Regions from separate parts of the Chryseobacterium sp. DZ-32 genome, predicted to be linked through region 2. Evidence: riboswitches for the same ligand, from Rfam matches in the RefSeq annotation. Region 2 holds a riboswitch; each other region holds the start of a gene.
What was found. Region 2 has a riboswitch for S-adenosylmethionine ahead of AC59HC_RS09990 (TonB-dependent receptor plug domain-containing protein). Riboswitches for the same ligand answer to the same signal wherever they lie in the genome.
Positions count from the first base shown of each region.

Region 1 (2,327 bases), on a different contig from region 2:
TCCTACATTTCCATGGCCAATAATGGCCAGATGAACGGTTTTCGGTTTTTTGAAAATTTCAGATTCTATGATGTTTCTTGTTTTTTCATCCTGTGAAGACGTCACTACGATATTGACTCTGTTTTCTCCTGCTACCTGGTTCAAAAGCAATGGAAAAACATTATTTCTTGCCAGCTCAGCAAAGACTTTATTAAAATCTTCTGCTACAAAACCAATGACAGAAACATTATTGATACTATAGATCTGGGAAACTTTTCCTGACTTTCTTTCTGCTTCAAATTCATCGATAAGACAAGCCACTGCCTTCTCTGCATCATTTTCATGAACCAGGATAGAAATTCCGTTTTCTACGGCCTGCTGAGAGATTACTCCTACACTGATACGCGCCAAAGTAAGCGCTTTAAAAATTCGTCCGTCAATCCCGATTTCTCCCAGGAAATCTTCTCCTTCAAATTTAACGATTGATCTGTTCTTCAAAAATTTTATTTCGTTAGCATTTTTCATTACTTCTATAAAATGTTTTTAATGATATTATTTAATTGTTGATATTCCATTAGGAAGGCATCATGCCCGTGTATAGATTGGATCTCGTGATAAGAAACATCTTTATTTTTCTCTTTTAAGTTTTCAAAACACATTCGGATTTCAGAAGCCGGGAAAAATAAATCTGTATCTACGGAGATCATGTGCATTCGTGCCTGTATGTTCTCCAGTGCTGTATCAGCAGCATTTATATTCATCAAGAGATGATTCATCAATTTGTAAGCTTTTAAACTAAATCTTTCGTTTAGTGCATTACCATGATAAACCAGCCAGTCTTCTGATTCCAGGCGTTGTTTGTCCTGATTATATTGGTTTTGAAATCTGTCATTGAGCGACTGCGGTGTTCTGTAGCACAACATGGCATGAATTCTTGCTTTCTGTAATGGTTCTTCCTTATCATTTAATAAAAATTTCTGAACCAGACACTGTGCATGAAGCCAGTCGTGCGTTCTGTAATCGCAGGCAATAGGAATAAAAATCTCAGCAAGATCCGGCTGCTGGGCAAGCATTTCCCAGGCAATACCTCCTCCCAGAGAGCCTCCTATAATGGCATATAAATTTTTGATCTGTAAAACTTCAAGCCCTTTCAGAAATATCGCAGCGATATCTGAAGGAGTAAAGTCTTCATAATCTTCAATTAAAAAATCGTCATATCCGTTTCCTGGTATATTGAAGCACAGAACGGTATACTGATCGGTATCAACAATCTGATTTTTCCCTACCAGCTGTTTCCACCAGCCTTTTTCTCCGGATACATTTGAGTTTCCGGTGAGAGCATGGTTGATTAAGACAACAGGGGCTGTAAACAGATCTTTCCCAAAGAGCTGATAGCTCAACGGGATATGGTATTCCTTTTGGGAATGAGTTTGATAAGAAAGATTAATATAGTTTAGTTCTGTTTTCAATTCTATTAAATTTTAATACAATTGAAAATGCCACAGGAAATGGCTGAAAAAGAACTTCAGTGAGTTATCTGTCCAAAATTATTTGGTAGAACGTAGCACCTTCTTTGCTTGCGCAAAGGGTTGCTAAGGTTTCATAGGGTCTAATCCCTCAACCTTTCTTGATAACATTTTCAATATTTGAATGAACGAATGGTGCAAAGGTAGTTCTTTTCTTTTAATTTCAAAAAAAAATTATTTTAATATTTAAAAAAGCCCTTAAATACAAGTATTCCAAGAGTATATTAATAATTATTCAGATGAAAAAAATTGGAATTACTTCTCAAAAAAACTAACTTCGTATGGAAAAGTGATGAGATATGACCGCCGAAAAAGATAGATTACAAGATACCAAATGGAAAAACTGGGGACCTTATGTAAGCAACCGGCAGTGGGGAAATGTACGCGAAGATTATAGCCCGAACGGGAATGCCTGGAATTTTACCAACCATAATAATGCAGAAAGCTATGCCTACCGTTGGGGTGAAGAAGGTATTGCCGGAATTTCTGATGTAAAGCAGCTTTTATGTTTTGCTTTTTCGTTCTGGAACAAGAAAGACAAAATGGTAAAGGAACGATTCTTTGGTTTGAGCAATCCTCAGGGTAATCATGGGGAAGACATCAAAGAAATCTTTTATTATCTGGATAATACACCTACTCATAGTTATATGAAAATGGTTTATAAATATCCCATCAATGAATTTCCTTACGATGAACTTGTTGCAGAAAACGGAAGACGCAGTAAAAAGGAACCGGAATATGAAATTTTCGATACTGGAATTTTCGATAATGATGAATATTTTGATATTTTCATTGAATATTGCAAGGCCGATCACAATGATA
Region 1 is NZ_JCAIOM010000003.1:298,041-300,367, reverse strand. It holds gene AC59HC_RS05190 (ACT domain-containing protein) at 1-504, opposite strand, end outside; gene AC59HC_RS05185 (alpha/beta fold hydrolase) at 510-1,448, opposite strand; SAM riboswitch class I at 1,510-1,616, opposite strand; gene AC59HC_RS05180 (MGH1-like glycoside hydrolase domain-containing protein) at 1,805-2,327, shown strand, end outside.
Region 1: linked by a shared signal. The riboswitch ahead of AC59HC_RS05185 (alpha/beta fold hydrolase) and the one ahead of AC59HC_RS09990 (TonB-dependent receptor plug domain-containing protein) in region 2 are both predicted to bind S-adenosylmethionine.

Region 2 (2,327 bases):
GCTTAGGTCAAACAGCCAGTCATTGACATTATATTTTGCACCTACGGCATAAGAAACATCATATACCTGAGACCCAAGAACCGCCTGAAAACCATTCGGATAAATGGATGAAACCACATTAGACTTTTCGCTTGGCAGTCTTCTGAAACCAAACCCTTCTCCTTCTTTAATACTGAATCCTCCGAAAGAATAGAGTTTAAAATGATCATTAAAGGGATATTCTGAATTGAAAAACAACTGTCCCTGTCTGATCTGGGCATCTCCGATCTGAAAATTGAAATCATCACGGGTCAACCCTCTTTTTTCAATTTCGGCATCATCCGCAGCTCTGGCTGCTTTTACCGCTTCAGCGTCACCTGCAAATTCATACGCAAAATTATCTCCGAAAATATCCAGATCGTGATTTTGAGTTCTTGTGGTTTTTCCTCTGTGGCTTAATTGCAGGGAAAGATTGATATAACCGTCTTTCTTTCCTAATGAAGCTCCGTAGTTGACTCCTGCCTGATACGTATCTCCATCATTTCTTCCACTTAATCCGTAAGTAAGGCTTGCTGAAGCTCCGGCATTTTTCTTAAGAATTATGTTGATCACTCCGGCAATAGCATCAGAACCATATTGTGCAGCAGCTCCGTCTCTTAACACTTCTATTCTATCAATAGCAATTACGGGAATGGTACTCAAATCTGTTCCTACAGAACCATTTCCTACGGTATTCTGATAATTGACCAATGAAGTAGTATGTCTTCTTTTTCCGTTAAGCAATACGAGAACCTGATCGGGGCCCATTCCTCTTAATGTTACCGGATCAATATGCTCTGTGCCATCAGAAGCAGACTGCCTCACTGCATTAAACGACGGAATCACATAATTCAGGAGATCCTGAGCGGTCATTTGCGGAGTGCTTCTCTGGATTTTATCGATATTGATAACATCTACAGGAACCGGCGTCTCCAGTTTTGTTCTTTTAACATTACGGTTTCCGACGATGATGATATCTTCGATCTGTTTTCCTTTTTCCTCACTTTCCTGAGCAGCTACCAGAATTGCCCCAAGCAATAGTACAGCTGTGCTTAATTTTTTCATTTTTGTTCTTGCCAATTAATACTACCAATCTGACGGATCTTTCCGCAGATACACAAGACTTCAAGAAATGGAATTCATATAGAGTATTGACTTCAATTATCTCTCCCAAAGGGTTGGAATTAGCACCTTTACACGCTGGAATTGTGCAGGTTGCTAAGGTTTCACCGGGCCAAATCCCTCCACCTTTCTTGATAAATCTACGGCAAAAGTAGACTATTTTTCTGAACTTACAAAAAAAGCAAATCTGCTGATCTGCAAATTTGCCTTTTATTTTGTATGGAACCTGTTTAAACTTTTTATTTTTGAACCATTAAGATTTAATAAGAGTTTAAGAGGATTAAGAGAAACTTAAAAATCAGAATGATTAACCTTAACTATACTTTATTTCTTAAACCTTCTTAATGGTTTTTAAGATATTAAATATTTTTTATAAGTCTAGACAACTAAATCTTTTGTTTTATTTAATAATCATCTTTTGAATGGCTATTCCTGTATCTGATTTCAACTGCACAAGATACGTGCCTGCCGGATAATCAACCTTCAAATTATAAGTTCCGCTCTCTTTATCGAGTTTGAAAGTATCCAGTTTTTTACCGGTCATATCAAAAATTGAAATTTCCCCATTTTTTGCTTTATTGAAAACCAGTTTAGCGATTCCATTTCGGACAGGATTATCTGCAATCTGAAGAGATAATTTGTTGGCGGCATTGACATCTGCTGTTGACAAAGCACCCGCGTAATTACCAAAGATTCTAAATTCTCCCGGTTGTAAAGTGATTGGAGCTGTTGTGGAAGCTACATTTGAAATACTGTTGTCCATCAGATTCTGCCATTGACCTGTGTAAGGGAAATAAGGCACTACATTCTGTGCGGAAGTCGTGTAATTGGCCAATACGACAACATTCTTTATTCCTGTTGTAATAGAGGCATCATATACATAAATTCTTGTGATCAGACCATTGGGGTCGTTCGTAAGATTGTTGGATTCTATACTATAGGTTTTCGATTTAAAGACCTGATGACTGTTTCTGATGTTGATGATTTTAGCCCATGTATCGTAGACCGCCTTTCTATTCAGATCAGTATCATATCCGAGCGTAAATGCAACAGGTTTCTCATCGGTTCTGCATCCGCTGTCTATCGTACCGTTTGCACATCTGTTGATGCTGAATTCATATCCTAATTCTCCAAACTGCCAGATCATTTTCGGACCAGGGATAGTAAAGAACGTGGCCCCGAACGTT
Region 2 is NZ_JCAIOM010000007.1:179,310-181,636, forward strand. It holds gene AC59HC_RS09990 (TonB-dependent receptor plug domain-containing protein) at 1-1,083, opposite strand, end outside; SAM riboswitch class I at 1,177-1,281, opposite strand; gene AC59HC_RS09995 (alpha-amylase family glycosyl hydrolase) at 1,541-2,327, opposite strand, start outside.

Region 3 (2,327 bases), on a different contig from region 2:
TTGTTTTGAATTTCAGTTCCGGCAAGAAAGTGAATTCCATGAATCCTTTTCCTGAAAAGTTATCTTCTTTATTTTCGTTTTTATCTAAAGGCAACGTTGCAGCAGCATTCTGATTTTGAAGTGCATTTGTAGGTCTGTATTTTCCAAAATCATAAATTGGATTTCCGTCAGCATCTAAAACGTAAGTGCCGTCTGCATTTCTTTCATAATAAGGATAGAATGAAGGAATAAACCTTGCGGCATTGATGATATTGCTTGCCTTGGAATCTGAAGAAGTTGGTGCCTGCTGAATACTGTTCGTATAACTTAAGTTTACTCCAACATTCAGCCATTTTTTAACTTCGGAATTAATTTTCAGCCTGGTATTATATCTTTTAAAACCAGACTCAATCGCCATCCCTTTATCATCCAGATACCCTAGTGAAAAGAAGTAATTACTTTTATCACTACCTCCGCTGATATCAAGATCCACCTGGTTTCTTGATGCCACTCTCTGTAGAATATCTCTCCAGTCATCATTCCAGAGTGGTGATGCCCCTGACAATAATTTTCCATCTGTTCCCACCGGTTTTGGATAAGCAGTTCCATATGGATTAATTCCAAGAGTAGAAACAAGATTATCTGTTGCCATCTGAGCAGCCTGCTGAGAAGAGACTTTACCGGACTGATATCCGTTTCTCAACGCTTCCCAATATAATTGAAAGTACTGATCCGTATTTACCTGTTCATAATCTTTGACAGCTCTTCCGGAGAATCCCTGGCTGATATTAAAATTAACTTTTGCTTCTCCTTTTTTTCCTGATTTTGTAGTGATGATGATAATTCCGTTTGCCCCTCTTGAACCATACAAGGCACTTGCTGTAGCGTCTTTCAAAACACTGATGGATTCAATATCACTTGGGCTGATAGAGTTAATATTTCCGTCAAAAGGAATTCCGTCTACTACGTATAAAGGATCACTGGAAGCACTGATGGAACCGATTCCTCTGATTCTGATAGTAGAAACCGCACCCGGCTGCCCTGAGGCACTGGTAGTCTGAATCCCTGCAACCTGCCCTTCCAATGCTTTGGTAATATTGGTTACAGGTCTGTTATTGATTTTATCACTGGAAATGGTGGCTACAGAACCGGTATAGCTGTTTCTTTTTGCTTTTCCGTAAGCTACCACAACTACTTCATCAAGCTCCTTTTCATGAAGACTATCTTTTTTCGCCCTGGAATTCTGAGCACTTACACTGGTGACTCCCAGAAAAAAAGCCGCAACCGGAGGTATCCAGGCTTTAGAATTAAATAAATTTTTACTAATCATAATCAATTTTATTTATCATATATTAAAATTTAACCCTTTGCAGAAAAGTCAGCAAAGGGCATCGATAAATACGATAAACCAAATGCTTATTTTTCCTTAAAAGGCTGAACGTAACACCTTGCCCTAAGGGTAGGTTGTTAAGACTTCACAGGGTCAGTTCCCTCCATCTTTCTTTATAAGCCGATCGAAATATGGTTGCAAAGCTAAAAACTTTTAGTCTACAAAACAAGTAGACTTATTATTTTTTCATGATAAATTTTTAATAATTAACATAAAATTTTAATAAAAGCCATAACAATAAGGAGTTGTAAGCTTTATCATTTATTTAAATATGACAAATATCATTATTAAAAACTCAATTGAAACAAATCTACATCACATTGAAATTTTTGGCCATTAATTAAAAAAAGTTTTTAATTTTATGGTATGAGAGTTTTAATCATCAACGGGCCTAATCTCAATCTTTTAGGCACAAGAGAACCGGAAATCTATGGAAATGTTTCTATGGAAAGTTATTTGGAAAATTTGAAATCCGAGTTTCAGGCTCATGATATAAAATATTACCAGTCTAATATTGAAGGCGAGCTTATTAACAGGCTTCAGGAGGATGACTTCGATGCAGTAGTGATCAATCCCGGGGCTTATACTCACTATTCATATGCGATTGCAGACTGTTTAAAAAATATCAGAAAACCTAAAGTAGAAGTTCATATCAGCAATATCTATAAAAGAGAGGAATTCAGACAGAAATCTGTAACAGCAGCTAATACGGATGCAGTCTTATCAGGCTTTGGAATGGATGGGTATCGGTTGGCCTTATTAAGTTTAAAATAACTTATACTTTTTTATTTAACAACGGATTTCACAGATTTTCAAAGATGATTATGAAAAATAATTTATGAAGATAAAGGATAAGATTTACTGTAAAAGTATTGGCATATATTCCGGGCAATTAACAAAAAGAAAATCTTATATCGTTGAAGAAATAAATGCTGAAAATATAAGAATCTGGAATGAT
Region 3 is NZ_JCAIOM010000003.1:140,261-142,587, reverse strand. It holds gene AC59HC_RS04400 (SusC/RagA family TonB-linked outer membrane protein) at 1-1,309, opposite strand, end outside; SAM riboswitch class I at 1,393-1,491, opposite strand; gene AC59HC_RS04395 (type II 3-dehydroquinate dehydratase) at 1,736-2,143, shown strand; gene AC59HC_RS04390 (hypothetical protein) at 2,208-2,327, shown strand, end outside.
Region 3: linked by a shared signal. The riboswitch ahead of AC59HC_RS04400 (SusC/RagA family TonB-linked outer membrane protein) and the one ahead of AC59HC_RS09990 (TonB-dependent receptor plug domain-containing protein) in region 2 are both predicted to bind S-adenosylmethionine.